Regions from separate parts of the Arthrobacter sp. TJ-266 genome, predicted to be linked through region 2. Evidence: predicted binding sites of a transcription regulator. Region 2 holds the regulator's gene; the other holds the start of a gene.
What was found. Region 2 encodes LexA, which represses DNA repair genes until DNA is damaged. Its sites were predicted from a motif close to TCGAACANNTGTTCGA; they were not measured.
Positions count from the first base shown of each region.

Region 1: a site for LexA is predicted at 8,489-8,504, ahead of imuA' (DnaE2-dependent mutagenesis accessory factor ImuA'). Genes of this name have one in related genera too.

Region 1 covers NZ_JBZCNC010000003.1:381,184-395,702, reverse strand. Annotated here, with positions in the region: gene AC4D12_RS10505 (FHA domain-containing protein FhaB/FipA) at 1-44, opposite strand, end outside; gene AC4D12_RS10500 (FHA domain-containing protein) at 41-781, opposite strand; tRNA gene AC4D12_RS10495 (tRNA-Leu) at 1,091-1,173, shown strand; gene AC4D12_RS10490 (M14 family zinc carboxypeptidase) at 1,392-2,429, shown strand; gene AC4D12_RS10485 (error-prone DNA polymerase) at 2,483-5,902, opposite strand; gene AC4D12_RS10480 (DNA polymerase Y family protein) at 5,993-7,618, opposite strand; gene imuA' (DnaE2-dependent mutagenesis accessory factor ImuA') at 7,615-8,478, opposite strand; gene AC4D12_RS10470 (DUF5997 family protein) at 8,965-9,357, opposite strand; gene AC4D12_RS10465 (LysR family substrate-binding domain-containing protein) at 9,425-10,141, shown strand; gene AC4D12_RS10460 (GntP family permease) at 10,138-11,538, opposite strand; gene AC4D12_RS10455 (gluconokinase) at 11,578-12,093, opposite strand; gene AC4D12_RS10450 (FadR/GntR family transcriptional regulator) at 12,272-13,084, shown strand; gene AC4D12_RS10445 (Dps family protein) at 13,249-13,743, opposite strand; gene AC4D12_RS10440 (SRPBCC family protein) at 13,951-14,496, shown strand.
Region 2 covers NZ_JBZCNC010000005.1:134,591-149,109, reverse strand. Annotated here, with positions in the region: gene priA (bifunctional 1-(5-phosphoribosyl)-5-((5-phosphoribosylamino)methylideneamino)imidazole-4-carboxamide isomerase/phosphoribosylanthranilate isomerase PriA) at 1-17, opposite strand, end outside; gene AC4D12_RS15190 (hypothetical protein) at 151-306, opposite strand; gene hisH (imidazole glycerol phosphate synthase subunit HisH) at 311-949, opposite strand; gene hisB (imidazoleglycerol-phosphate dehydratase HisB) at 946-1,563, opposite strand; gene AC4D12_RS15175 (histidinol-phosphate transaminase) at 1,648-2,781, opposite strand; gene AC4D12_RS15170 (LysM peptidoglycan-binding domain-containing protein) at 2,791-3,231, opposite strand; gene lexA (transcriptional repressor LexA) at 3,639-4,310, shown strand; gene AC4D12_RS15160 (ATP-dependent DNA helicase) at 4,379-6,469, opposite strand; gene hflX (GTPase HflX) at 6,462-8,045, opposite strand; gene AC4D12_RS15150 (class I SAM-dependent methyltransferase) at 8,222-8,830, shown strand; gene dapF (diaminopimelate epimerase) at 8,857-9,804, opposite strand; gene miaA (tRNA (adenosine(37)-N6)-dimethylallyltransferase MiaA) at 9,835-10,746, opposite strand; gene miaB (tRNA (N6-isopentenyl adenosine(37)-C2)-methylthiotransferase MiaB) at 10,743-12,260, opposite strand; gene AC4D12_RS15130 (regulatory protein RecX) at 12,420-12,893, opposite strand; gene recA (recombinase RecA) at 13,424-14,467, opposite strand.

The DNA of each region.
Region 1 (14,519 bases), on a different contig from region 2:
CCGAAGCGCAGGAGCGTCACGGTGAGTTCTCCGGCTTCGCTCATCGGTCCGCCCCTCCGCCCTGCGTGGTCACGAGGTGGAACGTCATGCGGGAGCGGCCCATCGTGATGGTGGAGCCGTCCGTGAGTTCGGAGCGGCCGTCCACGCGCTGCCCGTTGACGTAGCTGCCATTGGTCGAGCCGAGGTCGACGGCGAAGAAGCGGCCGTCGGTCGCGCGGATCTCGAGGTGTCGGCGTGAGACACCGGTGTCATCCACCATGATGTCCGCCTCGGACGAGCGACCGAGGACGATGGACGAGGAGTTCATGGAGTACCGCCGGCCGTCGAGGTCGAGCACCGGCTGGTACCGGGTGGGCTGGCGTCGTGGCGCGGCAGGAGCGGACGGCGTGGCAGGGCGCCGGGGAGTGGCTTGCTTCTCGATGGACGAGTCGATCTCGAACACGCCCGCACGGAGCTCGGGATCGTGCTCGAAGGACACCCGCACGGGCCCCTGCAGGCTGTACTGCTGGCTGTTGACGTGAGCGATGACCACATCGCACAGCTCCTCCGCCAGCGCCGAACCCCACTGCTGCGCGAGATCGAAGTCGGAGTCCGAGAGCCGGGCCGTGAAGACGTTCGGCGCGAGGGTGCGTCCCTGGGAGAGGACGAGCGAGCGGTTGTCGAGCTCCTTACGCAGCGCGCTGGCGATCTCCAGCGGCTGTACCTGCGACTTCGAGCCCGTGCTGAAGGCACCACGGACGAGCTTCTCGAGTCCGCGCTCCACATTGTCGAGGATGCCCACCGTCTGCCTCCTTCCGCTGGTGCCCTATGCCGTTCGGCCCCGCAGCAGAGCTGCCGCAGTGCGTCCCCCGGTCCTGCAAACGGCGTGCTGCAGCCGGGCATGTCCTGTCCGATACTACTGGGACGACCCGGCGCCGAGGCCAGGTCGGCCGGGCGGAGGGTCACTGTGTCACAACGATCCCGTACGCGGCGCGTTCCGCCGACCGCCGTCGTCGTGCCCCGGTTTAGGCGAACGCCGCAGCATTCGGCTATGCTTGACTCTGCTGTTCACACCGCGGGCGTCAGGCGCCCGTGCGTGGAATCTCGAATTGCGCGAGTGGCGGAACGGCAGACGCGCTGGCTTCAGGTGCCAGTATCCGAAAGGGTGTGGGGGTTCAAATCCCCCCTCGCGCACAGTGAAGAACGGTCAAGGGCTCCCGCTCGGCGGGGGCCCTTTTCTCATGCCCGGATACGCGCGCCCAGACCGTCGACGAATTCCGAAACTGGTTGACACAAGCAAGGGGTGGCGTTTCACTGTCTGCACCGCGTCCGTGCGGTACTCGCATCGAACCATCCCCGGACCCTGCGCACCACTGTCGCAGCACCTTTTCGCACCCCTGAGGAGAACGAGCATGAGAACATCCAGGACGATCACCGCCCTGTCGCTGGCAGCCCTGCTGGCATCGGGCGCCGCAGCAGCACCCGCCGTCGCCGTCGGTGAGGGCCCGAACTACGGCGGGAACGAGACGATCAACACCTCGATCCTCCGCACCTACGACGAGGTGGTCGCCGAACTGCAGAAGCAGGACGCACGCCAGCCCGCGATGGAGCTCGAGGTGATCGGGCAGTCGGTCAAGGGCCGTGACCTCTACCTCGCGAAGTACATCTCCGATCCCAGCAACCCGACCATCCTGTACCTGACGCAGCAGCACGGGAACGAGCAGCTGACCACGGAGGGTGCCCTCGAGTACATCAAGCACCTCGGGACGGGCAAGACGAAGGGTGTGCTCGACGGCGTGAACATCCTGATCGTCCCCATGCTCAACCCCGACGGCGCCATGGGCGACGTCGACTTCCCCCTCGACGGTTACATCGCCGACGGCGGACGCACGCTGACGCGTGCCAACGCGACCGGCACGGACCTCAACCGTGACCACGTGGCGAAGATCCAGCCGGAGACGCAGGCCCTCCATCAGAACGTGATGCGTGCGTACGACATCGACTACATGATCGACCTGCACCACCAGGGCACGCAGAGCGAGCGTGACGGCGAGCTCGTCTCCGGCTCCATCCTGTTCCCGACCACCGAGAATGCGACGGCGGACGTCGTCGAGGGGTCCAAGCGCCTCGGGGCCGTGGTGTTCGACGCCGTCGATTCGACCGGCTGGGGCCACCTCGGCCGGTACGTGGGCGGCTCCGCGGAGACGATCAGCCGTAACGGGATCGCCGTCGAGTACGGAATCTCCACCCTGCTGTTCGAGATGCGCGGCATGTCCGACAACACCGCCGAGTCCGCGGTGCTGGGACAGAAGAGCAACGGCTACCTGATCAAGCAGACGGTGACGACGCTCGACGCCACGGCACGTGCCATCGCCGACGGTTCCATCGACACCGCCGACACCTCCTTCTGGGACACGCTCGCGGAGCAGACCACGCGCGACACCGAGTAGGGACCACGAAGTACGACGGTCCTCGCGGCTCCTGCTGACCGGCTCCCCGCCGGTCAGCGGAAGTCGCGGGACTTCGTGGTCGCCTTGAGTTGCAGCACCTCGATGCGGTCGGCGACCACATTGACGATCCCCTCGGCTGAGCGTTCCAGGATCCCGCGCACGATCACGCTGCTCGCCTCGCGGGCCACGCGGCGGTGCCGCTGCCAGACTCCGACCGAGCAGATCACGTTGACCAGGCCGGTCTCGTCCTCGAGGTTCATGAACGTGATGCCGCTCGCCGTCGCCGGCCGCTGCCGGTGCGTCACCACCCCCGCCACCTCGACCCGCCTCCCGGATTCAGCCGACTTCAGTTCGACGGCGCTCAGGGCACCCCTGCGCCTCAACCTGGCGCGGACGTGCCGCACCGGGTGGTCGTCCGGGGTGATGCCGGTGGACCACAGGTCCGAACCCACCTTGTCGATGTCCGAGAGCTCCGGCAGCAGCGGCGGCTGGATGTAGACGGCCGTCCCCTTGATCTGGCCCTCCCGCTCCGTGGAGGCCGGCCCTGCGTTCCACAGGGCCTCGCGGCGGCTCAGACCCATCGAGTCGAACGCCCCGGACGCCGAGAGGGCTTCGAGCTGACCCGCGTTGACCCCCGTGCGGCGGGCGAGGTCCGGCATGTCCTCGTACGGCCCGTTCTCCTCCCGTTCGGCGACGATCCTCTCGGCGAGCTTCAGCCCGAGACTCTCCACGCTCGCGAGGCCGAGCCGCACCGCGTAGTTACCGTCGCGCCGATGGGGCGTGGAATCGAACGGGGTGTCGCGATCGAAGTACCCCACGGGCGGCTGCTCGTCCTCCAGGCAGCACGCCATGCCGGTGGCCCGCTCGCGGGGATCCTCCGGCGGCTCGAAGCCCTCGAGGGGTTCGAGGTCCGCGTGGACGCCCGAGTGGAGGATGTCTGGCCGGAGGACGACGGCCCCGTGCCGCCGGGCGTCCGCCACGAGGGTCTGCGGCGAGTAGAAACCCATGGGCTGCGCGCGCAGCAGGGCCGCGAGGAACGCACCCGGGTAATGGAGCCGCAACCACGCGCTGACGTACACGAGGAGCGCGAAGCTGATCGAGTGGCTCTCGGCGAACCCGAAGTTCGCGAACGCGTGGATCTTGTTGTAAATGGTGTCCGCGACCTCACCGGTGATCCCGTTCGACTCCATGCCCTCGTAGAGCTTCGCCTTGAGGGAGTCGATCCGCTCCTCGCCCCGCTTGGACCCCATGGCCCGGCGCAGCACATCGGCGTCCGCCCCCGAGCAGCCGCCCACCACCATGGCCATCTGCATCAGCTGTTCCTGGAACAGGGGAACGCCGAGTGTCCGCTCGAGGACGGGCTTGAGGTCGGGGTGGATGTACCGGACCTCCTCCTCCCCGGTCTTCCTCTTGACGTAGGGGTGCACGGCGCCGCCCTGGATGGGCCCCGGCCGCACGAGGGCCACCTCGATCACGAGGTCGTAGAACTGACGGGGCAGCAGGCGGGGCAGCATGCCCATCTGCGCGCGGCTCTCCACCTGGAAGACGCCCACGGAGTCCGCGAAGCACAGCATGTCGTAGACCCCCTGCTCCTCCTTCGGGATGGAGTGCAGTTCCCACCGCTCCCCGAAGTGCCGTTCCACGAGGTCGAAGTTGTACTGGATGGCGGCGAGGATCCCGAGGCCCAGGAGGTCGAACTTCACGAGGCCCATCCACGCGCAGTCGTCCTTGTCCCACTGCAGGACCGTCCGGCCGTCCATGCGCCCGTGCTCGATCGGGCACACCTCGCCGACCGGGCGGTCCGTGAGCACCATGCCCCCGGAGTGGATGCCCATGTGTCTCGGGAACTTCAGGACCTCCTGTGCCAGGCCCACCACGGATTCCGGGATGTCGTGGTCGTCGCTGGAGACCAGCCCGCCCCACCGCTCGATCTGCTTGGACCAGGCGTCCTGCTGGCCGGGGCTGTGGCCGAGGGCCTTCGCCATGTCCCGGACGGCGAACTTGGGCCGGTAGGTGATCACGTTGGCCACCTGCGCGGCGTTGAAGCGCCCGTACTTCCGGTAGACGTACTGGATGACCTCCTCCCGGCGGTCCGAGTCGAAGTCGACGTCGATGTCCGGTTCCTCGTCGCGCATGCTCGAGAGAAACCGCTCGAAGGGGAGCTGGTACTTGATGGAATCGACGGCGGTGATCTCCAGGAGGTAGCAGACCGCCGAATTGGCCGCCGAGCCCCGCCCCTGGCACAGGATGCCGCAGCGACGCGCATAGTGCACGAGGTCGTGGACGATCAGGAAGTAGCCCGGGAAGTTCTTGTCCTCGATGACGTCGAGCTCCCGCTCGATCCTCTCCCGTACGTCCTCCCGCCCACCGTAGAGCTTGTCCGCCCCCCGCCAGACGAGCTCGCGGAGGTAGCTCATCTGCGTGTGGCCCTCCGGCAGGTCGATGTTCGGCAGCCCGGGTTTCACGCTGCGCAGGGTGAAGGAGAGATCGGCGGCGATGTCCACCGTGCGCTCCACGGCCCCGGGGTAGTCCCTGAACCGCCGTGCCATCTCGGCGCCGCTGCGCAGGTGCGCAGACCCTGCGGCGGGGAGCCAGCCGTCCATCTGATCGAGGCTCCGGCGGGCCCGCACCGCGGCGAGTGCGGAAGCGAGCCGGTGCTGTTTCGGGGTGGCGTAGTGCACGTTGTTGGTGGCCACGGTGGGCAGCTTCAGGCGCTGCGCGACGGCGGTCAGGGCGTCGTTGTGCGCGGAGTCCAGCGGGTTGCCCTGATCGATGAGCTCGACGGCGACCGAGTCCCTGCCGAACAGCTCGACGAGCGCACGGACCTCCGCCTCGGCCGCGGCGTCACCTTCGGCCGTGAGCGCCGAGCGGACGGTGCCCTTCCGGCAGCCCGTGAGCACCATCCACCTGCCGTCGGCGTGGGCGGCGAGGCTCTCGAGGTCGTAGCGGGGCTTCCCCTTCTCGGCGTCGACGGCGAGCTGGGCATCGGTGATGGCCGTGGACAGGCGGTGGTACCCCTCGGATCCGCGCGCGATGACGAGGAGGTGCCGCCCCTCGGGATCCGCCTCACCGTTCTGGGGTTTCGTCAGTTCGAGGGAGAGCTCCGTGCCGTACATGGTGGAGAAGCCCGGGTACTTCTCGGCCGCCTCGGCGAAGTGCACTGCGCCGTACAGGCCGTCGTGATCGGTGAGGGCCATGCCCGAGAGGCCCAGCCGCTGGGCCTCCTCGGCGAGGTGCTCGGGGCTCGAGGCGCCGTCGAGGAAGCTGAAGTTCGAGTGGACGTGCAGTTCCGCGTACGGCACCACCGGGCCCTCGGGCGCGGATGCCTCAGGCGGTGCCGTGTACGGCTGCCGCTTCCGCGACCACGCGGGGCTGTCCCCGCCGTCCGCTCCGAGAGGGGGGGAGCCGGGGCGGGTGTCGGACAGGTTCCGCTCGAAGTCCGACCACGGAATGGGTGGGTTGTTCCAGCCCATGGTGCTTCCCCGTTCGGATCTCGTGTGTGCGTGCGTGTGTGCGGTGTCGTCTGTGCTCCGGTGCTCCGGTGCTCCGAGTCAGCCGTCGGGTCAGTCGTAGCCGGCCTCGACCCACCACGCATGGTCCTCGAGCAGGAGCAGCCAGGCGGAGCCCGACCGGTCCACCACTTGGAAGCGGTTGAGGACACGGCCCTTCGGGTCCCACCAGCGTTCGTTGATGGGCCAGGGTCCGGTCCAGGAGTGCACGGTCCGGCGGTCGTCGTCGGGCCCCGCACTGAAGAACGCAGGGTCGGCGCTGAGGACGCCGCGGGGGTCCACGTCCACAGGGTTGCCGCGGGAATCCACGACGACGGCGGGCACGGGATGCGCGAACACCGTGGCGGGTGCCGGTCCGGGCACCCGCCCGGGCCAGGGCTGCTCCCGGTTCCTGACCGAGGCCTTCCCGGACTGCTGCGGGTCCGACGGCGTGTCCCCCCACGGGATGAACACCCGGCGGTCCGCGAGCAACCGCCCGCCGGCGATGATCGCGGTGAGCACGGCGCCGTGCCCGAGCATGCTCTGCACGCGGGCGAGCCCGTGGTGGATTCCCTCATCCGGTCCCGTGCCCCACAGGCCGTCGGCGTGGTCGGCGAGGTCCTCGACGATGTCCGGGACCACGTGGACACGGCTGATGCCGGAGGTCAGGCCGTGATCGGACGCGTTGGTGCCCTGGAGCTGCCAGCGCACGCGGTCCACGACGTCGTCGGCGTCGAACCAGCGCGGATGCTGCCAGCGGCGCTCGGAGACCTCCCCCGATTCCGTGTGCAGCGAGACGTGCAGGGCGCTGCACACCAGCCCCGCGTCACGGAGCGCCCCCACGAACTCCTCGGCCTTCGTGCGGAACGCGAAGGCGAGCTGGTCGATACGGGCGAGCGGGGGCTCGAAATCGGCCTGGGTGTCCAGGTCCGGTGGCGGTTTCCGCGCCACGACGTTCCGGTGGTCGAGGCCGCTCGCCTGGCGGTGCGCGATCGCCCCCTCGATCCCGAAGCGGTTCCGGACGTCCGAGGCCTTGAGCGCCGCGAAGTCGCCGAGGGAACGGATACCCAGGCGCTTCAGCAGGACGGCGAGTTTCGGTACCTCGAGGATCTCCAGGGGGTAGCTGCTGAGGAACAGGGGCGAGCGTCCGGGCGGGATGACGACGAGGCGCTCGGTGTCCAGCTCCTCCACCTGGTCCGTGGCCTTGGCGGCCTGCTCGGCGGCGAACGGACCGTCCGCGATGCCGATCCGCACGTCCGTGAGCCCCATGGCCTCGAGTGTCGCGAAGACCACGTCCGCCGCCTTGTCCTCGCCGCCGTAGTAGCGCGAGGGCCCCTTGACCCTGATGGCGCACAGTCCGGGCCGGATCACCTGGACGCCGGGCATGATGGTCTCCACCGCGGCGGTCACCGGTTCGAAGGTGCGGTCGTCCAGGGAGGGATCGTAGGGCAGGCACACCAGTCCGGTGCTGCGTGCCTGTGCTTCGCGGATACGCAGACCCCTCTTCACGCCGTCCTGGCGAGCGGCGGGAGAGCAGGCGAAGACCTCACCCCGCTCCACGAGCGCGAGTGCAGCGTCGGTGGGCAGGGCGTGCTCGCGGAGCGCTGCGGTGATGGGCCAGTCGGGGCACCAGAGCATCATGATCCGGGTGGCCGTGGGTGCGGCAGGCGTCAGGGACGGAACCGACGGGGACGCGGTCACGAGGACTTCACCAGTAGCGGCTCGAACAGGCCGGGTGCGGCGTCACCCATGGGAAGGCCGGCGGGAAGGCCTGCGGGGACCCCGGCGGGGACCCCTGCGGGGATTCCGACGGGCGTACCCGCCGGGTGCGACGCCGCCGGTTCCACCGCGGCCACGCCCTGCAGATCCGTGAGCCCCACGTAGGCGTGACGGAGCCTGCCCGAGGGTTGGGTCGCGGTGATCTTCATCCGGCGTCCCCGCAGGTGTCCGGTGCCTGCGCCGAGGCCCTCCCAGGCGCTCTCGGCGACGCCGAGCGTCGAGTCGCTCTGCTTCCAGGCACCCAGCGTGATCAGCGCTGCTCCCCGTTGGCGGAGCCTGGCCTTGAGCCGGGCCCATTCCGTGGGGGCGAGGTGTTCCGGGGCGCGGGTGAGGACGATCGAGACGACGTCCACGAGTGCTGCGGTGACCGTGAGCCACTGGCTTCCGGGATCGGGGATCAGGATGAGGCGTTCGAGATTGATGCCGAACCCCTGTGCTGCCTCCACGCTGAAGTCCGGGATGCCGATGACGCTGCACCAGGAGCCCGTGGACGACGGGCCCGCGAGCAGGGCCATGGCGAGGGTGGTGGAGTTGCGGACGGCGTAGGAGCCACCCGATTGCAGTCCGCCGCCGGGCAGGATCCGCGCCAGGGCCGGAACAGTGGGCAGTCTCCGTGAATCGAGGGTGGGAGCCTGCATGCTGTTGATGCGGGACTGGAGATCCTGTGCGACATCCCCGCGGCCACGGGTCGCGGAGGTGCCGGGGGCGTCGGGACGTGGCGCTTCAGCGTCGGGGTACGGCTCATCCCACTCGAGGGCATGGCCGGCAGCTGAGGGCGTCACCCACCAATATTCGAATACGTGTTCGATTAAGTCAATCGGCGCGCCTTCGCAGGAATTCGGCACTTCCATGGTAGGCGCGCGCCCGGATCACGAACGCGCACAGGGCTTTCTCAGAGCCTGCGCGGCGTGAGGCGACGGGCCATGACGTCCTCCGGAGACACGGGACACAGGACACAGGACACGAGACACGCCGGGCACGGGGACGTGCCGACATACAGGGGCACAGGGATGTCGCCGATACGGACACACGGAGACCCGCCGACACACAGGAACGCTGGAGGCACGCTCAGGGACGCACGCCCAGGAGCCGCTCACGGGGGCACGAGGACGGCGCCGTCGTGCCCCGGCGCGTCTTTCCACACCGAGTCAGGGTCGACGGAAGAGGACCGGCTTTGTTCGCCGGCGCCGGACCAAGCCTCAGGGCCATGCCGCTGGGTCGAGCCGCCGGACGACTTGCCGGACGACCCGACGACCACTATCCGATGATTACTCGGTGTCGGCGGTGGTGCTCGCTGCGCGCTCCTTGACCCGTGCGGCCTCCGCGCGGACGGCGGCCTGCGTGGACCGCTCCGCGACCAGCCAGGCCGGCGGGTCCTGCAGCAGTGCCGTGATCTGCTCGCTCGTGAGGGGATCGGTGACCCCTCCGCGGGCGAGACCGCCGATGGAGATCCCCAGCTTCTGCGCGACGACGGGGCGGGGATGCGGGCCGGTGCGGCGCAGTTCGGCGAGCCACTCGGGCGGGGTCTGCTGGAGTTCGTTGAACTCGGCGCGCGTCAACTCCGTCTCCTGGAACTCCTGCGGAGCAGCGGGCAGGTAGATCCCCAGTTTCTTGGCCGCGGTGGCGGGCTTCAGCGTTTGCGGCGTCTTCGAGGGAGTCATCCTCCCAGCTTAACGGGCGGACCCGGCCCATCCACCCGCCGCAGGGCCCGGAGGCTACTGTGATGAGGTGCACGCCGACCAGTCCCGATCCCTGTCCGTCGGCTTCGTGCCGGGCGTGACCCCCGGGAAGTGGGTGGCGCGCTGGCGTGAGCGCCATCCTGACGTGCCGCTGGAACTCCACCAGCACGACGACGATCCCCTCGCCGCCCTGAGGGCCGGATCCGACGACGTCGCCTTCGTCCGGCTTCCCGTGGACCGGGCCGGCTTCCATCTGATCCCGCTCTACGAGGAGCAACCCGTGGTGGTCATGTCGCGGGAGAACGAGCTCTCGCTGTACGACGACGTCCCGGCCGAGGAGCTCGACGGCGAGACGCTGCTCGACGTCGTCGCATGCGGGGGTGCGCGGCTGGCCGTCGAGGTGGCGGCGTCGGGTGCCGGCGTCGTCGTCCTGCCCATGTCGCTGGCCCGCCTGTACGCGCGGAAGGACGCCGTGCACCGTCCGGTTCCCGGTGTCGCGACGACCACCATCGGTATCGCGTGGCGTGTGGAGGACGAGTCCGACGACGTCGAGGAGTTCATCGGAATCGTCCGGGGGCGCACGGCGCAGAGCTCCCGGCAGCCCTCCCAGCGTGAGGCGCCGAAACGGTCCGCGGCGCAGAAGGCCGCGGCGAAGAAGGCGACGGCCAAGGGTGCGAGCGGGTCCGCGAATCCGAGGGCGGGCCGTCCGAACACCCCCGGGACGAAGCAGGGTGGGCCTGCAAGGTCCCGGGGGAAGCGTCGCTAGCCCACGGAGGCGAGGGCGAAGACCCCGGCGGCGATGACGAAGCCCATCAGGCCGATGGTCGTCTCCATGACGGTCCAGGTCTTCAGCGTCGTCTTGACGTCCATGTTGAGGAACCGGCCCACGAGCCAGAACCCGGAGTCGTTGACGTGACTCGCCACCACCGAACCACCGGCGACGGCGACGACGAGCGCTGCGAGCTGCAGGGCGTTGTAGTCGCCCGCCGCGATGGCGGGTGAGATCAGGCCGGCCGCGGTGGTCAGCGCCACGGTGGCGGAGCCCTGTGCGATGCGGAGGATCGCGGCGATGAGGAACCCGGCGAGGATGATCGGGATGCCGAGATCGCCCAGGACGTTCGCGAGGGCGTCACCGATGCCGCTGGTCCGGAGCACTCCACCGAACATGCCGCCGGCGCCCGTGATGAGGATGACGGAGCAGACCGGGCCGAGGGCGGATTCGAGCGTGCTCTCGAGGACGGTCTTGTCGATGCCACGACGGCGCCCCAGGACGTACGAGGCCACGAGCAGCGAGATCAGCAGCGCCACCGGCGTCTCGCCGAGCGTGCGGAGGAACTGGAACCAGCCCTGTTCGGTGAGGGTCTCGTCGAACGCACCTGACCGTGCGGCGGTGTTGAGCCCGGTGTTGAGGAAGATCAGCAGGAGTGGCAGCAGCAGGATCCCGACGACCGTCCCGAACTTCGGCGGGTTCGCCTCGGCGTGCTCGTCCGCGGTACCGAGCAGCTCGGGCACGGGTAGCACGTACTTCTTGCCCGCCCACAACCCGTAGAGGTAGGAGGTGACGTACCAGGTGGGGATGGCTGCCACGAGGCCCACCATGATGACCACGCCGACGTTCGCGCCGAAGAACTCCGATGCGGCCACGGGTCCCGGATGCGGCGGTACGAAGATGTGCATGACGGAGAAGGCGCCCGCAGCCGGGAGGCCGTAACGGAGTACGCCGCCGCCGAGGCGCCGTGCCACCGAGAACACCACGGGCAGCATGACCACGAGCCCGGCGTCGAAGAAGATGGGGAACCCGAAGATCAGGGAAGCGATGCCGAGCGCCAGGGGCGCCCTGTTCTCACCGAAGACCCTGATCAGGTAGTCGGCGAGCACCTTCGCTCCACCGCTCGTCTCCACCAGGCGGCCGAGCATGGCGCCGAGCCCCACGAGCAGCGCCACCGCACCCAGGGTGGAGCCGAAGCTGCCCACGAGGACGGTGACGATCTGCGAGGTGGGGATGCCCGTGGCGAAGGCGGTCGCGAGGCTGATGAGGATCAGCGACACGAACGCGTGGATGCGGAGCTTGATGATCAGGAAGAGCAGGGCGAGGATCGCCGCCGCGGCGATCAGGAGGAGCGGACCGGCGGTGAGGCTCTGGGTCCAACCTTCGATGGGCATGGAGGTTCCTTCGGTGGGGACGGGACGATCGGGGGGTGGTCAGGTGCTGCGGAGGTCGAGCTCGGAGACGACGCGCTCCGTGACCTCGTCGGGGGTTCCGATGTTCTCGATCTTCACGCCGTGCTCGTCGGGTTCCAGTGGCTCGAGCGTGCTGATCTGCGAGGGCAGGAGGGACTGCGGCATGAAGTGGCCGGTGCGGGTCTTCATGCGGTCGAGGATCAGGTTCGTGTCCCCGATCAGGTGGACGAAGCTGGTGGTGCCCTCTGCCTGCGTGAGGACGTCGCGGTAGGAGCGCTTGAGGGCCGAGCAGGTCACCACGGTGCTCCGACCGGCCTGCGCCTGCTCGGTCATCCACGCCTGCATGGCGTCGAGCCACGGCCAGCGGTCCTCGTCCGTCAGGGGGGTGCCGGCGGACATCTTCTCGATGTTGGCGGCCGGATGGAACTCGTCCGCCTCGGCGAAGACCCACCTCAGGCGCTCGGCGAGCCGGGTGGCGATCGTGGTCTTGCCGGATCCCGAGATCCCCATCACCACGATGTGGCGCGGTGTTCCCATGCTGACTCCTTCGTCGGTGCACTCGATGCGTGCTGTGCGCTGCATCACGATTCGGCAAAGGTATCACCTTTGATTTCTGAAAAGTAGTACCTTTCGAAGCCCGGATGATCGCCCTAGGGTGGGGTGATCACCCTCTGCCGTGCGTACATGGCGGCCGACGTTCTCCCGGAGGAGGAGCATGACAGCGCAGTCGATGCCCCCGCTCCTGCCTGCGGGCCACGGGGAACAGAAGGAACAGAAGGAACAGGCGGCGGGAACGACGCCGACAGCAGGCACGTCGTCATCGGCCGCTGAGGCGAAGGGACCCGCGACGGCGACGGTGTTCCACACACGGATCATCGATGCCCTGGGTCAGGACATCGTGGACGGCGTCATCGCCGCCGGGTCCCGCCTCACGATCGAGGGACTGCAGCAGCGGTTCGGTGTCTCACGCACCGTCGTCAGGGACTGCATGCGCGTCCTCGAGGCCATGAACCTGATCGTCCCGCGGCGGCGTGTGGGGCTCGTGGTCCAGGCGCCCTCGCAGTGGAACGTGTACGAGCCGCGCGTGATCCGCTGGCGCCTGAACGGGCCGGGCCGTGATGACCAGTTCCGGTCCCTCACGCAGCTGCGGCGCGCCGTCGAGCCCGTCGCGGCGGCGCTCGCCGCCGAGAACGCCACACCCGCCCAGAGGGACCGCCTCGACCACCTGGGCCGCGAGCTGCGCCGCCTGGGCGAGAGCGGCGAGCTGGAGACGTTCCTTGAGATCGACATCGAGTTCCACGCCCTGATCCTCGAGGCCAGCGGCAACGAGATGTTCGTCGCGCTGCGGCAGGTCATCGCTGAGGTGCTCTCGGGGAGGACTCACCAGGGCCTCATGCCGCAGAATCCGAGGGAGCACGCCCTGCACAGCCACGAGCAGGTGGCCGCGAATGTCCTCGTGGGGGACGCTGCCTCCGCCGAGCAGCACATGGCATCCCTGCTGGCGGAGGTCCGGAGCGCGATCACCTGACCGAGGTCCGTACGTGGCCCGACGCCGGGACGCGGCGGCGCTCGAACGCGATGCACCGGGACTGCACCGGGACTGCACCGGAACGCGACGAGGGAGGCACCCTCGGGTGCCTCCCTCGTCCTGCGATCCGTGTGCCCGTGATCGGGCGAGATCTCACACCGTCGTCAGACGGTCGCGTGCTCGGTTCCCACGGGGGTGACGACCTCCGCCGTCGGTTCCATGTTCTCGGCGTCGACCATCCAGGCGTACTGCTCGAGCTTGCCGATGAAGCCGTGGAGCAGGTCCGCCGTGGTGGGGTCCTCCTCGTCGATCTGGTCGTGGACGTCGCGCATGGTCTTCACGGCCGCGTTCAGCATGTTGACCACGAGCCCCACGGTGTCCTTGGTGGACACGAGGCCGGACGGGAAGGGCTGGATCTTCGTGCCCTCGGCCACGGCCACGCTGCGGCCGTCGGGTACGGCGTGCAGGGCGCGCATGCGCTCGGCCATCTCGTCGGCGAAGGCACGGGCGTCGTCGATGATCTCGTCCAGCTGCAGGTGCATGTCCCGGAAGTTCTTGCCGACCACGTTCCAGTGGGCCTGCTTGCCCTGCAGGTGGAGTTCGATGAGATCGACCAGGACGGCCTGCATGTTGTCCGTGAGGGTGGGTGAAGCCTTCATGAATCCTCCAGTGCTAGAGAAAAATACGCCGCCCGGCCGAGCACATGACGTACCGATCAGAACCGGGTGACCTTCTTTCACCCTAGACCCGTGCGTTGGCCAAATCCAACCGGTTCGGCCTACGCTAAGGGAACTTACGGTTTCGGTCACAATGCTGTTGAAGAACGGCGTCGTGGCGCTTCCGGAGTCTCTACGAAGGAGAATCTTTTGGCTTCAGTTCAGGAATCGATCGACGTAGCAGTACCGGTCACCACGGCCTACAACCAGTGGACGCAGTTCGAGAGTTTCCCGCAGTTCATGGGCGGAGTGGACTCCATCACCCAGACGTCGGACACCCACACGCACTGGGTGACCAGCATCGGAGGCGTCAAGCGCGAGTTCGACGCCGAAATCACCGAGCAGCACCCCGACGAGCGCGTCGCATGGAAGAGCACGGACGGCGAATCCCATGCGGGAGTCGTCACGTTCCACCGTCTCGACGACAACCTCACGCGGCTCATGGTGCAGATCGACTGGCACCCGGAGACCTTCACGGAGAAGATCGGGGCCGTCGTGAATGCCGACACCGCCCAGGTGAAGGGTGACCTCAAGCGGTTCAAGGACTTCATCGAGAAGAGCGGCGGTGAGACGGGTGCCTGGCGCGGCAACGTGGAGGCCCCGCCGACCGGCGGCTCCGGCGGATCGCCGGCGAACGGCTCGCTGCCCGACGCATCGACGAACGACCCGGATTCGGGTGGGCCCCGCATCAGCTGATGCGTTTTTCATGACGAAGGGCG
Region 2 (14,519 bases):
TCGGCGAAGGGGCTCATGGGGCTGCTTTCTGCGGGGACGGAACGGGCCGAGGGTCGACGTCGGTCGGGGAGGTTCGCGGTCGGTCGTGGTCACGGGGCGGACCGGTGGTGACCGGTGGTGATCCGGGTGGGACGAGTGCGTGCGAGGGTGTCACGCCTGGAGGGTGAACAGGTAGGCGGCGAGCAGGGAGAGGCCCGCGAGGACGAGGAAGGCGATCCAGACCCAGCGTGGGAATTCCTGACCGCGGAGTGAGAACGCTCCGCCGATCAACAGCCCGGCGACTCCCATCAGGACCAGGCTCAGCATCCGATCACCGCAGGCTGCCGATCCAGTTGCGCAGGAGCTGGGCCCCGGCGTCGCCGGACTTCTCCGGATGGAACTGCGTCGCGGCCAGCGGACCGTTCTCCACGGCTGCGATGAAGGGGCCGCCGTGGCGCGACCAGGTGACCTGCGGAGGTTTCATCGCGGGCTGGGTCACGTCGAAGGACCAGTCCTGCACACCGTAGGAGTGCACGAAGTAGAAGCGCTCGTCCTCGAGCCCGTCGAAGAGTACCGACCCGGCGGGTGGCTCCACGGTGTTCCATCCCATGTGGGGCACCACGTCGGCCTTGAGCCGTTCGACGGTACCCGGCCACTCGCCCATGCCGGGCGTGCGCACACCGTGCTCCACACCCTCGTCGAAGAGCACCTGCAGGCCCACGCAGATGCCGAGCACGGGCCGTCCACCGGCGACGCGCCGCCCGATCATGCGGAGGGCGTCGACGTCCTTCAGGCCCTTCATCACCGCCTCGAAAGCGCCGACACCCGGCACGAGGAGCCCGTCGGCGTTGAGGACGTCGTCCGGCTTGGCGCTGAGGACGACCTCCGCCCCGACGTGTTCGAGCGCCCGCACCACGGAGCGGACGTTGCCCGAGCCGTAGTCGAGGACGGTCACCGTGCGTGAGGTCACAGCGATCCCTTCGTCGACGGGATGCCCGTGACCCGCGGATCGGGCTCGACAGCCGCGCGCAGCGCCCGCGCGAGCGCCTTGAACTGCGCTTCGACGATGTGGTGCGGGTCGCGTCCGGCGATCACGGTGACGTGCAGGCAGATCCCGGCGTGCAGGGCGATGGCCTCGAACACGTGGCGCGTGAGCGACCCGGTGAAGTGGCCTCCGACCAGGTGGTACTCCTGCCCGGCGGGCTCACCCCCGTGGACCAAGTAGGGGCGTCCGGAGATGTCGACGACGGCCTGGGCGAGCGCCTCGTCGAGAGGCACGGTGGCTTCCCCGAAGCGACGGATACCGGCCTTGCTGCCGAGTGCCTGCCTCAGCGCCTCACCGATGGCGATGGCGGTGTCCTCGACCGTGTGGTGGACGTCGATGTGCGTGTCACCGCTCGATTTGATGGTGAGGTCGATCAGGGAGTGCTTGGACAGAGCCGTGAGCATGTGGTCGTAGAACGGCACGGTGGTGTCGATCGACGAGACTCCGGTGCCGTCGAGGTCAAGCTCGACGAGCACGCTGGACTCGCTGGTGACGCGCTCGATGCGTGCCGTACGAGTGCCGGAGGCAGTGACTGTCATGACATCCCTTCGAAGGATCGATGATCAGGGGGTGTGGTGGGCCTTCGCCCAGGACCGCGGATCGCGCGGACCCGCCGAACCAGTCTAGAAGACGTGCGCGCCGGGCACGGTGGCCTGGTCGCGCTCGAGGAGTCCGGAGAGCACCCGGAGGAAGACGGTGGTCTCCTCCTCCGTGCCGGCCGTCACCCGCAGTGAACCGGCGATCCCGACGTCGCGGATCAGGACGCCCGCCTCGAGGAGACCCTCCCAGATCCGGCGGGGATCCTCGAGGCCCGAGAAGAACACGAAGTTCGCATCCGACGGCGCAGGAGTGAGGCCCAGATCGGTCAGTTCGCGGACGATGCGGTCCCGCTGCACCTTGATCGCCTCGACGTTGGCCAGGAGGGTGTCGGCGTGCGTGAGGGCCGCGTTCGCCGCCGCCTGCGTGAGGGCGGACAGGTGGTACGGGAGCCGCACCAACCGGAGGGCGTCCGTCACCTCGGGGGCCGCCGCGAGATACCCGAGCCTCGCGCCCGCCATCGCGAAGGCCTTGCTCATGGTGCGCGAAACCATCAGGCGCGGCCGGCCGGGCAACAGGGTCAGCGCACTCGGGGTGCCCTGCTGGAGGAATTCGCCGTAGGCCTCGTCGACGATGATCATCGCCCTGGCCGCCTCACCCGCTGCATAGGCCGCCTCGATCACGTCGAGACCAAGGGCCGTCCCCGTGGGGTTGTTGGGTGAGCAGAGGAACACCACGTTCGCGCCCGACTCCGTGACCGCCCGCGCCGTGGACTCGGGGTCCATCGCGAAGGCCGCTCCGCGCTCCGCGGTCACGTAGCGCGTCCCCGTGCCGCTGGCGAGCAGCGGATACATGGAGTAGGTGGGCGGGAAGCCGATGGCCGTGCGTCCGGGACCGCCGAAGGCCTGCAGTATCTGCTGGAGCACTTCGTTCGAGCCGTTGGCCGCCCAGAGCTGGTCGGGCGTCAACCCGTGACCCAGGTACGCGGCGAGGTTCGCGCGGAGTTCCGAGAACTCGCGGTCCGGGTACCGGTTCAACCCGCCGGTGGCGTCCGACACGGCGGCCACGATGGCCTCGTGGACGTCGGCGGGGACACCGTGCGTGTTCTCGTTGACGTTCAGGAGGATGGGGACGTCCAGCTGGGGCGCACCGTAGGGGTGCTGCCCTACGAGGTCGTCGCGGAGGGGCAGGCTCGCAAGGGCGTCGGCAGAGGAAGGCACCTGCCGAGTTTAGCCCTGGACGGGTACCGAGATGCTCTGTCCGGCCTGCACCACGGAGGTCCGCAGGTTGTTGAGCTCGACGATCTCGGCGACGACATCCCGCGTATCGCGATCAGGCGCATAGGACGAGGCGAGGCCCCAGAGTGTCTCCCCCGCCGCGACGGTCACGTCGATGGTCGGCGCTGCCTGCGACGGCCCGTCCCCTGCCTGGGCCTCGGACGTCAGGAACGCCCCGAGCAGGATGAGCATCGCGACGATCAGGGTGATCGGGAGCCCGACGAGGAGGAGACGCCCGCGGCGGGTCAAGGTGATGCGATCGGATACGCCGGCGGGCGTGTGGACGCGCTCGGCGCCGGCCGACGTCCGGGAACGGGCGACGGTGGGCACGATGACGCCACGATCGACGATGGACGTCGTGGAGCTGCCCTGCAGAACCAGTGCTTCGGTCATGACCTGCCTCTTCCCTTCGAACGGTCCGTCCGGGATCTGATTCCGAATCGAACATGCGTACTAATACTCCTGGGTCCTTCTTAGCACTGAGGGACGATGCGTGTCGAGACTCGCTCGAACATATGTTTGAAAACAAGCATCGACTCGCCTAGCGTGGCGTGAAGGACCGACGACCGTTATTCCTTGTCCCCTCGGGGACCGGGGCTTCCGATCTAGGTCCAGACAATCACCCGCCACCGACAGAATCGCTCCCGCGGTCCGGACGGTCCGGCGGGGGAACCCAGATCTGGACGAAGGGCATGCGCGTGGCGGAAGCAGCACCGGCAGACCGGCAGGAATCGAACACAGCGAGCGGTCCGCGCGCGGTTCCCGGGCCGGCCGGTCGTGGTCGTCCCCGCGGGCGGTCGGTGTCCAAGGGCCTGACGCCGCGGCAGCTGACGATCCTGGAAACCATTCAGCGGTCCATCTCGGACAAGGGCTACCCACCGTCGATGCGTGAGATCGGCGACACCGTCGGTCTCGCGAGTCTCTCGAGCGTGACCCATCAGCTGTCCCAGCTGGAGCGCCTCGGCTATCTCCGGCGGGATCCCAAGCGTCCGCGGGCCATGGAGGTCCTCCTCCCGCTCACGCTGACGACCGACGGCGCGTCATCGGACCCGTCGGACGGCGGGGCGGCGTCGAGCGCGGATCAGCAGATCGCGGTGGACACCGCACTGGTACCCCTCGTAGGACGCATCGCGGCTGGTGGGCCGATCCTCGCGGACCAGGTGATCGAGGACGTGATGCCCCTCCCGCGCCAGATCGTCGGGCACGGGGAGCTGTTCATGCTCAAGGTCTCCGGTGACTCCATGGTCGACGCAGCCATCTGCGACGGCGACTGGGTGGTGGTGCGGAAACAGCAGAGCGCCCAGAACGGGGACATCGTCGCGGCGCTGCTCGACGACGAGGCCACCGTCAAGACCTTCCGCCAGCGTGACGGGCACACCTGGCTGCTCCCCCAGAACACGAGGTACGAACCGATCCTCGGCGACCACGCCAGCATCATGGGCAAGGTCGTCTCGGTGATGCGCGCACTCTGAGGCCGTCGGGCCCTGACCGCCCCGGACAACTCCCGTCGACTGCGGTCGTCACCGCCCGTCAGGCCGGGTCAGCGCGCGGAGAGCCGCTCGAGGATGCCGGTCACGGTCGCCCGGTCGGTGGTCGCCCAGAAGGGCGGCAGCGCAGCGCGGAGGAACCCGCCGTACCGCGCGGTCGCGAGGCGGCTGTCGAGCACCGCGACCACGCCGCGGTCCTCCGCCGCGCGGATCAGACGACCCGCGCCCTGCGCGAGCCGCACCGCGGCATGCGTCGCCGAGACACTCATGAACCCGTTGCCCCCGTTCCGCGCAACGGCTCGCGTGCGCGCCGTCATGAGCGGATCGTCCGGCCTCGGGAACGGGATGCGGTCGATGATCACCAGCCTGCAGGACGACCCGGGGACGTCCACCCCCTGCCAGAGGGACATCGTCCCGAACAGGCAGGTGTCCGGCTCGTCGGCGAACTGTGTCACGAGGGCGTTGAGCGAGGACTCGCCCTGGCACAGGATCTCGAAGTCCACCTTGGGCCGGAGCGTCTCCGCAGCCTCCTCGGCGGCCCGTTTGGACGAGAAGAGGCCGAGCGCTCCCCCACGGCTCGCCGTGATGAGCGTGAGGATCTCCGCGAGCTGGGCGTCGGACACCCCCCGCTCCGGCTTCGGGAGGTCCTGTGCCACGTAGAGCACACCCTGTTTGGGGTAGTCGAACGGACTGCCGACGTCGACCCCGGTCCAGGCCGGCGCACCCGGGCCGCTGAGCCCGAGCGATCCCGCGACGGGACCGAACTCGGAACCGATGGCCAACGTGGCGGAGGTGAGGATCACCGTGTGGTCCTCGAACAGACCCTCGCGCAGGCGACCCGCCACCGAGAGCGGGGCGACGTTGAGCGTGGCCGGTGAGGTCTCGTCCGGCTGGGAGTACCCGGAGCCCGGGGTGAACGTGCTGGGGCGCGAGGCCCACACCACCTCGTTCAGATCGGCCGCGGCGAGGATCCGCTCGGCGAGTTCGAAGACGAGCGTCACCCGGGAGCGCGCCACCTGCCGCCCGCCGTCGGCGTCGGCCTCCGACTTCCCCTCGGTCTTCGTGTCCGACAGGGCGGCACGGGAGGCGTCCCGCACCTGCTCCAGGGACTGCGCGAGTTCCTCGGGCAGTCCGCCCGGCAGGAGCCCCGACGGCTGGCGTTCCGAGGCCGCCTCGAAGGCGTCGCCGGCCGTGTCGAGAGCGCCCGTGCTGATGGACGCGTGCCGCCGCAGTGCTGCGGCGGCGGCGGAGACCATCGACGCCGAGAGCTGACCGGACACGGCACCGGTGACGCGGTCGTGCAGCTCGTGGGCCTCGTCGATGACCACGACGTCGTACTCGGGCAGCACAGCGAGCCCTTCGAAGGCACTGATCGCGAGCATCGCGTGGTTGGTGATGATGATGTCGGCGTCCGCCGCAGCCGCGCGCGCCTTCTCGCTGAAACACTCCTGCGCCATAGGACAGCGTGCCGCGCCGAGGCATTCCATGCTGGACACGGACACCTGTCGCCACGCGCGGTCGCTCACGCCGGGCACGAGGTCGTCGCGGTCGCCCGTCGTCGTCTCCCCGGCCCACTCACGCAGCCGCACCACCTCCTGGCCGAGGGCCGAGGCGGGTGCACCGCCGCCCAGCGCCGGGGACGGATGCTGTGCGGCGTCCTCGCCGAGGCTGAACAGCGTTCCCGGGGCGTCCTCCTCCGGGAAGCCGCCGCCAGTCTTGTGGAGGCAGACGTAGTTGGAGCGCCCCTTGAGGAGCGCGACGTCGACCGGGCGGGAGAGCGCCGGTCGGACGGCGTCGAGCAACCGCGGGAGATCCCGTCCCACGATCTGCGCCTGCAGGGCCAGGGTCGCCGTGGAGACGACCGACGGGCGGTCGCTCTCCATGGCATGGGCTATCAGCGGCACGAGGTAGGCGAGGGACTTACCGGTGCCCGTGCCGGCCTGGACGAGGAGGTGATCCCCGGAGTCGATCGCCTCACTGACCTGACGCACCATCTCGTGCTGGCCCAAGCGCATCTCACCGCCCATCGCACCCACGGCGGCGTCGAGCAGTTCGAGGGATCGGCGGGCGTGCGGGGAGGGCACCCCGCCGGCCGCGGTGTCCGGCGCCGCGATCACGGCGCCGGACCGCGTGGACTCACTCATGCCGCAGGTACGGCTCCAGTTCGGCTGCCAGACCCTCACGCACCATCACTTCGAGGCGCGTTCCCTCGTCCACATGCTCCATGCCGAGGATCTCGGCGTCCTCCTCGTGCAGGCGGCTGACGATCTCACCGTGCTCGTAGGGGATCATCAGGTCCATCTTCACCCCGGGCCGCGGGATGCTGGTGCTGACCAGCTGGCGCAACTCGGTCAGGCCCTCGCCCGTGCGGGCGGAGACGACCACGGAGCGGGGCTCACGCTGCCGGAGGCGCTCGATGACGAACGGATCGGCTGCATCGGCCTTGTTGAGCACGATGATCTCCGGCACCTTGCGGGCGTCGACCTCCGTCAGCACGGCGCGGACGGCCGCGATCTGCCCCTCGGGGTCCGGGTGGGACGCGTCGACGACGTGCAGGATCAGATCCGCGTCCGCCACTTCCTCGAGCGTGGAACGGAACGCCTCGATCAGCTGCGTCGGGAGTGACCTCACGAAGCCGACGGTGTCGGCCAGCGTGTAGCCGATGCCGTCCGGCGTCTCGGCCCTGCGGATCGTCGGATCGAGTGTCGCGAACAGGGCGTTCTCGACGAGCACGCCCGCGTCCGTCAGCCGGTTCAGCAGCGACGACTTCCCGGCGTTGGTGTACCCGGCGATCGCGACCGAGGGAACCTGGTTCCTCCGTCGGTTGGAGCGCTTCGTCTCGCGGGCAGGTTTCATCCCGGCGATCTCACGACGGAGCTTCGCCATCCGCGTACGGATCTTCCGGCGATCGAGCTCGATCTTCGTCTCACCGGGACCACGGGAACCCATACCGGCGCTGGCGCTACCCACCTGGCCACCGGCCTGCCGGGACATCGACTCGCCCCAGCCACGCAGGCGCGGCAGCAGGTACTCGAGCTGTGCGAGTTCGACCTGCGCCTTGCCCTCGCGACTCTTGGCATGCTGCGCGAAGATGTCGAGGATCAGGGCCGTGCGGTCGATCACCTTGACCTTCACGATGTCCTCGAGGCCACGTCGTTGCGACGGCGAGAGCTCGCTGTCCACGATCACGGTGTCAGCACCGGTGGCCTGCACGATCGACTTCAGTTCCTGCGCCTTGCCCGAGCCGAGGAACGTGCCCGGATCCGGCTTCAGCCGCCGCTGGACGATCCCGTCGAGGACCTCCGAGCCCGCCGTCTCGGCCAGCGCCGCAAGCTCCTGGAGGGAGTTCTCGGCGTCCTTGGCCGTACCCTCGCTCCACAGCCCGGCGAGGATGACCCGCTCGAGCCGCAGCTGCCGGTACTCGACCTCGGTGACGTCCTCGAGCTCCGTGGACAGTCCCGCCACGCGCCGGAGGGCGCGCCGCTCGGCGAGGTCCTCCTGGTCGCCGTCGGCGTCGGATGGCGTGTCGTCCCGCGACAGCGCGAGGGCCCGTGACCGCCACGTCTTCTCGATGGGAGCGGCGGACGTCTCCTCGCCCGCTCCCGACTTCTTCACCTTCGCCACAGCAGCTTCATCGCTGGCGAGGATCCGGTCGATCACTGCCTGGATCTCCTCCGGGCCCATGTCGGCTCCGTCGGTTCGTCCGTCATTCGTGGTCATGTTCTCCTTTATGGGATGTCCCCTAATTCTACGGCTGCGTGCCTCCCCTGTGGCAGGTTCTTCTCCCAGCGCGAAACTCCCCGCTCCTCGACCGCCTCTGGCGCAGCGGTGCGCGGGGGGAACCGGCCGCCGCACCGCCCGTCCGCCGCCCGCCAACCGCCCGATAGGCTTTCTGCATGGATTCGCAGCACTACTTCACCGCCTCGCCGCAGGGCCCTGCGGTCCGTCGTCCCCTCTCCGTGGTGCTCGCCGGGGCACGGCGCGAGCTCGTGACGTCGTCGGGCCTGTTCAGCCCTGACGGCATCGACAAGGGGACGGCGATCCTGCTCGACACCGTCCCGCCGCCGGAGGGCGGCACGCTGCTCGACATCGGCAGCGGGTGGGGACCGATCGCCCTCACCATGGCACTGCTGTCACCTGAGGCGACCGTGTACGCGATCGACGTCAACGAACGCAGCATCGCCCTGACGGCCGAGAACGCCGACCGCCTGGGGCTCCGCACCATCCGCTCGAGCACACCCGACGACGTGGATCCCTCGCTGCAGTTCGACACGATCTGGTCCAACCCGCCCATCCGTATCGGCAAGCAGGAGCTCCACGCCCTGCTGCTGCGCTGGCTCCCCCGCCTGGCCCCGGGTGGTCGCGCGTGGCTGGTGGTGCAGAAGAACCTCGGCGCCGACTCCCTGCTGCGCTGGCTCCAGGAGGAGTTGCCCGCGGGATTCGTGGCGCGCCGGGCGGAGACGTCGAAGTCGTTCCGCGTCCTCGAGGTGCGGCGCCCCGACTGAGTCGTCGGGCGCGAAAGACCCGGGGTTCAGAGGTCGGGGTGGAGCGTTCCCTCGGCCACGAGCACTGCCGGACCGCTCAGTTGCATGTGCTCGCGGCCCTCGGGTCCGGCGAAGAACGCGACGCCGACCGTGCCACCCGGCACGCCGACGAGCCACTGGTCCGGCGCTCCGGCTCCGGCCCAGTACCGGATCGCCGCCGCGGCCGCGCAGGCGCCCGTGCCGCACGAGAGGGTCTCCCCCACGCCCCGCTCGTGGACGCGCATCGTCACGCGGCCCACGCCGTCATCGCCCACCAGCGGCTCCGACGGCACGACCAGCTCGACGTTGGTACCGTGCGGAGGTACCGGCCGGACGATCGGCGCAGTGTGGAGGTTCGCGGTCCCGAGTTCCTCGTACTCCGCGAGGGCGACGACGGTGTGCGGGTTTCCCATGCTGATGGACAGGGCGGGGCGGTCGACGTCGAGCCCCGCGACATCCACGATCGCGTCGGTTCCCCGCGCTGCCGCCGCCTCGGGGTCGATGAGGTCCCATGGACCCATGTCCACCGCGTATCCCTCACCGGACCGCGAGACGCGCTTGACCCCTCCCCGCGTGCCGATCGGGAGCGTGGCGCCGTCGGGCAGGTCGACGAGGCCCTGGGCGATCAGGAAGTGCACGAACACCCTCACACCGTTGCCGCACATCTCCGAGACGGAGCCGTCACCGTTGCGGTAGTCCATGAACCACTCGGCGTCCGGTTCGGTCGGCAGGAGGGCCCGGCCCTCCGGGAGCGCCGTGGAGCGCACCGCGCGGATGAACCCGTCCGCGCCGATACCCAGGTGGCGGTCGCAGGCCCGGGCGACGAACGGCACGTCGAGCGCGAGGGAGCCCTCCGGATCCAGGGTCAGGATGAAGTCGTTGCCCGTCCCGTGGCCCTTGGTGAAGGGCACCCCCGACGGGCGGGAGGACTCGTCGATGGCGCCGGTAGTGGTCATGGGCGGGTCATGGGCTCGTAGGTCACGGTCCTAGCTTAGGTCGGTCCCGCGACGGACCACATCGACGGCCCGCTCCCTGAGATCGGCCGCCTCCCAGTCGAGCCACGCGATCCGCGGGTCGGCGCGGAACCACGTGAGCTGCCTGCGCGCGAAGCGGCGTGTGGCGTCGATGGTGTCCTCCGTGGCCGCCGCCGCCGTCATGCTCCCGTCGAGCACCCGCAGGAACTGGGAGTAGCCGAGCGCGCGCGACGCCGTCCGGCCACGCCGGAGCCCTGCCTCCTCCAACCGCGCCACCTCCTCCGCCAGACCGTTGCCCACCATCGCGTGCACGCGCTGTGCAAGGCGTTCGCGGAGGAGCTCCCGGTCCACTGCGAGGCCGATCTGCACCGCGGGCTGGTGGTACTCCCGGCGCGGCATGAAGGAGCTGAACGGGCGGCCGGTGATCTCGTGGACCTCGAGGGCACGGACGAGCCGCCGATCGTCCTCGATCCGTGCGGCGGACACGGGGTCGACCGCGTGGAGCCTGCCGCGGAGGACCTCCCGCCCCTCGACGCCGAGCTCGGCCTCGAGGCGGCTCCGTACGCCGGCGTCGGTGGGCGGGAACTCGAGGGTGTCGAGTGCTGCGCGGACGTACAGGCCCGAGCCCCCGACGAGCACCGGCACACGGCCGCGGGACCGGATGTCCTCGAAGACCCGGCGGGCCTGGTCCTGGTACGCGGCGACGCTGGCTTCCTCGGTGACGTCGAGGACGTCCAGGAGGTGGTGCTCGATGCCTTCGCGCTCGGCAGGCGGCAGCTTCGCGGTGCCGATGTCCATGCCCCGGTAGAACTGCAGCGCGTCGGCATTCACGACCTCGCCGTCCAGCTCGCGTGCGATCGCGACGCCGAGGTCGGACTTCCCTGACCCGGTGGGACCGACGACGGCGATGATCGGCTGCGTCACCCGGCGGAACCGCGCACGGGCAGCGGCGGCATGCCCAGCGAGACCGCCCGGGGCGCTCCCGTCGCAGGCGCCGGCGCCCCGCACGAGTCAGCCTGACTTCTGTCCCAGGCATCCCCCGCACGTGAGCGGCGCACCCCGTACTCGGCTGTCGTCGGATCGGACAGCAGATGGAAGGAGGCGGCCTCCGTGACGGGCACCGTGACGAAGTCCCCGGGCCGCGGGATCTCGGCGCCGTCGGGTACGGAGAAGTGCACCAGCCGCTGGTCCTTCGCACGGCCGGTGAGCCGGTGCGTCTCGCCGCCCTTCCGCCCCGGCTGGTCCGTCACGAGCACCTCGACAATGCGGCCCACCTGACGGGCGTTCTCCTCCCGGGCGATGCGGTCCTGCAGGGCGGTCAGACGCTCGAAACGCTCCTGGACCACGGCCTTCGGCAGCTGGTCCGGCAGATCGGCGGCCGGGGTCCCGGGACGTTTGGAGTACTGGAAGGTGAAGGCGGTGGCGAACCGCGACCGTTCTACGACGTCGAGTGTGGCGAGGAAGTCCTCCTCGGTCTCCCCGGGGAAGCCGACGATGATGTCCGTCGAGATCGCCGCGTGCGGCATCCGCTCGCGCACGCGGTCGAGGATCCCGAGGAATCGTGAGGACCGGTAGGAACGGCGCATCGCTTTCAGCACCCGGTCCGATCCCGACTGCAGGGGCATGTGCAACTGGGGCATCACGTTCGGCGTCTCGGCCATAGCGTCGATGACGTCGTCGGTGAAGGCGGCAGGGTGTGGGCTCGTGAAGCGGACGCGCTCGAGGCCCTCGATCGCGCCGCAGGCGCGTAGGAGCTTCGCGAAAGCTCCGCGATCTCCGAACTCCACCCCGTAAGAATTGACGTTCTGACCCAGCAGGGTCACTTCGACGGCGCCGTCGGCGACGAGAGCCTCCACCTCGGCCAGGATCTCACCCGGTCTCCTGTCACGTTCCTTCCCCCGGAGGGAGGGGACGATGCAGAAGGTGCACGTGTTGTTGCACCCCACGGAGATGGACACCCACCCCGCGTAGACCGATTCACGCCTCGTCGGCAGCGTCGAGGGGAAGACATCGAGCGACTCGAGGATCTCGAGCTGGGCCTCCTGGTTGTGTCGGGCCCGCTCGAGCAGGGCCGGCAGCGCCCCGATATTATGGGTGCCGAACACGGCATCCACCCAGGGCGCCTTCCTCAGGATGGTCTCGCGATCCTTCTGCGCGAGGCAGCCGCCCACGGCGATCTGCATCCCGGGGCGAGCCTCCTTGACCGCCTTCAGGATGCCCAGATTCCCGTAGAGCTTGTTGTCCGCGTTCTCCCGCACGGCGCAGGTGTTGAAGACGACGACGTCCGCCTGGCCTCCACCGGTGCGCTGCAGCCCTGCACCTTCGAGCAGGCCCGAGATGCGCTCGGAATCGTGCACGTTCATCTGGCACCCGAACGTCCGGACCTCATAGGTACGTCCGTCGGCGGGTGCGGAGCCCGCCGGAGCGTCTGCTGACACGGGACCTTCATCGAGGACGGTCGACGGCGCGTCGAGCCGGGGGGTCTGGGCGATACTCACGCGATCAAGCGTACGGCGGGCGGCGCAGCCACCCGCAATCCGCCTGCGTTACGACTACTGCTGCTCGTCCGGCCACTCCGGCTACTGCTGCTCGTCCGGCTACTCGGACGCGGCACCGGCGTCTGCCTCGGTCTCCGCCACCACGTCCTTGACGATGGTGAAAGCGGCACCAGGACTGTAGCCCTTCCGCGCGAGGACCCCGACGAGCCGCCGGATCTCCTTGTCGCGCAGCGAGCGGTCGGAGAGATCGGTCCGCGTCCGGAGCTTGCGCACGACGATCTCCCGCGCCTGGTCGTGCTCGTCCTCGTCGGAGATCTGCAGGAGGGCGTCCTCGGCGAGCTCGGGATCGATACCCTTCTCCGCGAGTTCCCGTCGGATGGACGCCCGGGCGAGCGCCTTCACCGAGGAACGCGTTCTCACCCACAGACGGGCGAACTCTGCGTCGTCGATGAGCTGCACCTCCTCGAAGCGATCGAGGAGTGCCGTCACCACGGATGCAGGGACGTCCCGTTCGGCGAGCTTCTGCCCCAGCTGATGACGGCTCCGCGGACCGAGTGCGAGCTGTCTGAGCATGATCGCTCGACCTTCGGTCGCCCATTCCTCGTCACTTCGGTCCTGCGCGACGCTGTCCGCAGCCGTTCCATCGCCTGAGGCGTCGCGGTCACCGTTCCGCCCCTGACTCCTGGACGCCGCGCGGCGCGTACCTCGGCCGGAGCCGTCGGCATCGGACGGAGACGTCGCGTACGGGGCGCCGGCGAGGTCCTCCGCGGAGGGCGGCCGGGCCTCGTCGGCGGCTTCGGCCGAGGTGCCGAAAGCCGGCGCGAAGGGGTCGCTGTACGACGACGACCGCTTCCAGGACCGGCTCCGGCTCGTCCGGGCAGCCCGCGGCCGCCCCCCTACGCTGCTTCCGTCCCGTTCGTCGGCAGAGTCCAGGCCGGGCGAGGGCTCTGTGCGGGACCGCTGTCGGTCGCGGCGTCCGTGTACCGGAGGGCTTTCGGCGTCCCCGTCCGGCTGGGCGCGGCCGACCGGGTCATGGCCGTCGAACCGGCCGAAGGAGATTCCCCATCCGGCCGGTTCGGGCGCGGTGTCCGACGGCACAGGTGCTACTCGCCGCCGACCGCTTTCAGCTTCGGCGCTTCCGGCTCCTCGACCTGAACGCCGATGCCCAGCTTCACCCTGATCTTCTGCTCCAGTTCGTCGGCGAGGTCAGGGTTGTCGATGAGGAACTTCCTCGCGTTCTCCTTGCCCTGGCCCAACTGGTCGCCGTCGTAGGTGAACCATGCACCGGACTTCTTGACCAGGGCGTTCTCCACGCCCACGTCGATCAGTCCGCTCTCACGTGAGATCCCGTAGCCGTACAGGATGTCGAACTCGGCCTGCTTGAAGGGCGGCGCCATCTTGTTCTTGACGATCTTGGCGCGGGTGCGGTTACCGATGGGGTTCACACCCTCCTTCAGCGTCTCGATGCGCCGCACGTCGATGCGGACGGAGGCGTAGAACTTCAGCGCCTTACCACCCGTCGTCGTCTCGGGGCTTCCGAAGAACACGCCGATCTTCTCGCGCAACTGGTTGATGAAGATGGCAGTGGTCTTCGTCTGGCTCAGGCGACCGGTGATCTTCCTGAGCGCCTGGCTCATCAGACGGGCCTGCAGACCCACGTGGCTGTCACCCATCTCCCCCTCGATCTCGGCACGCGGCACGAGAGCGGCGACGGAGTCGATGACCACGAGGTCGATGGAGCCGGACCCGATGAGCATGTCCATGATCTCGAGCGCCTGCTCGCCGGTGTCCGGCTGAGAGACGAGCAGGGCGTCCGTATCCACGCCGAGCCGCTTCGCGTACTCGGGATCGAGCGCGTGCTCGGCGTCGATGAAGGCGACGATGCCGCCGTTGCGCTGGGCACTGGCGACCGCGTGCAGTGCCACCGTGGTCTTACCGGAGGACTCCGGCCCGTAGATCTCGACGATCCTGCCCCGCGGGAGGCCACCGATGCCGAGCGCGGCGTCGAGGGCGATGGAGCTCGTCGAGATCGTCTCGATCGGGGCCCTGATCTCGTCCCCGAGACGCATGATCGAGCCCTTGCCGTACTGCTTGTCGATTTGTGCGAGTGCAGCTTCGAGGGCTTTCTCGCGGTCTGGAGCGGCCATTCTTCACCTCGGTCATCCATGGCCAAACGGCCTGTTTACGTGTTCATGACGA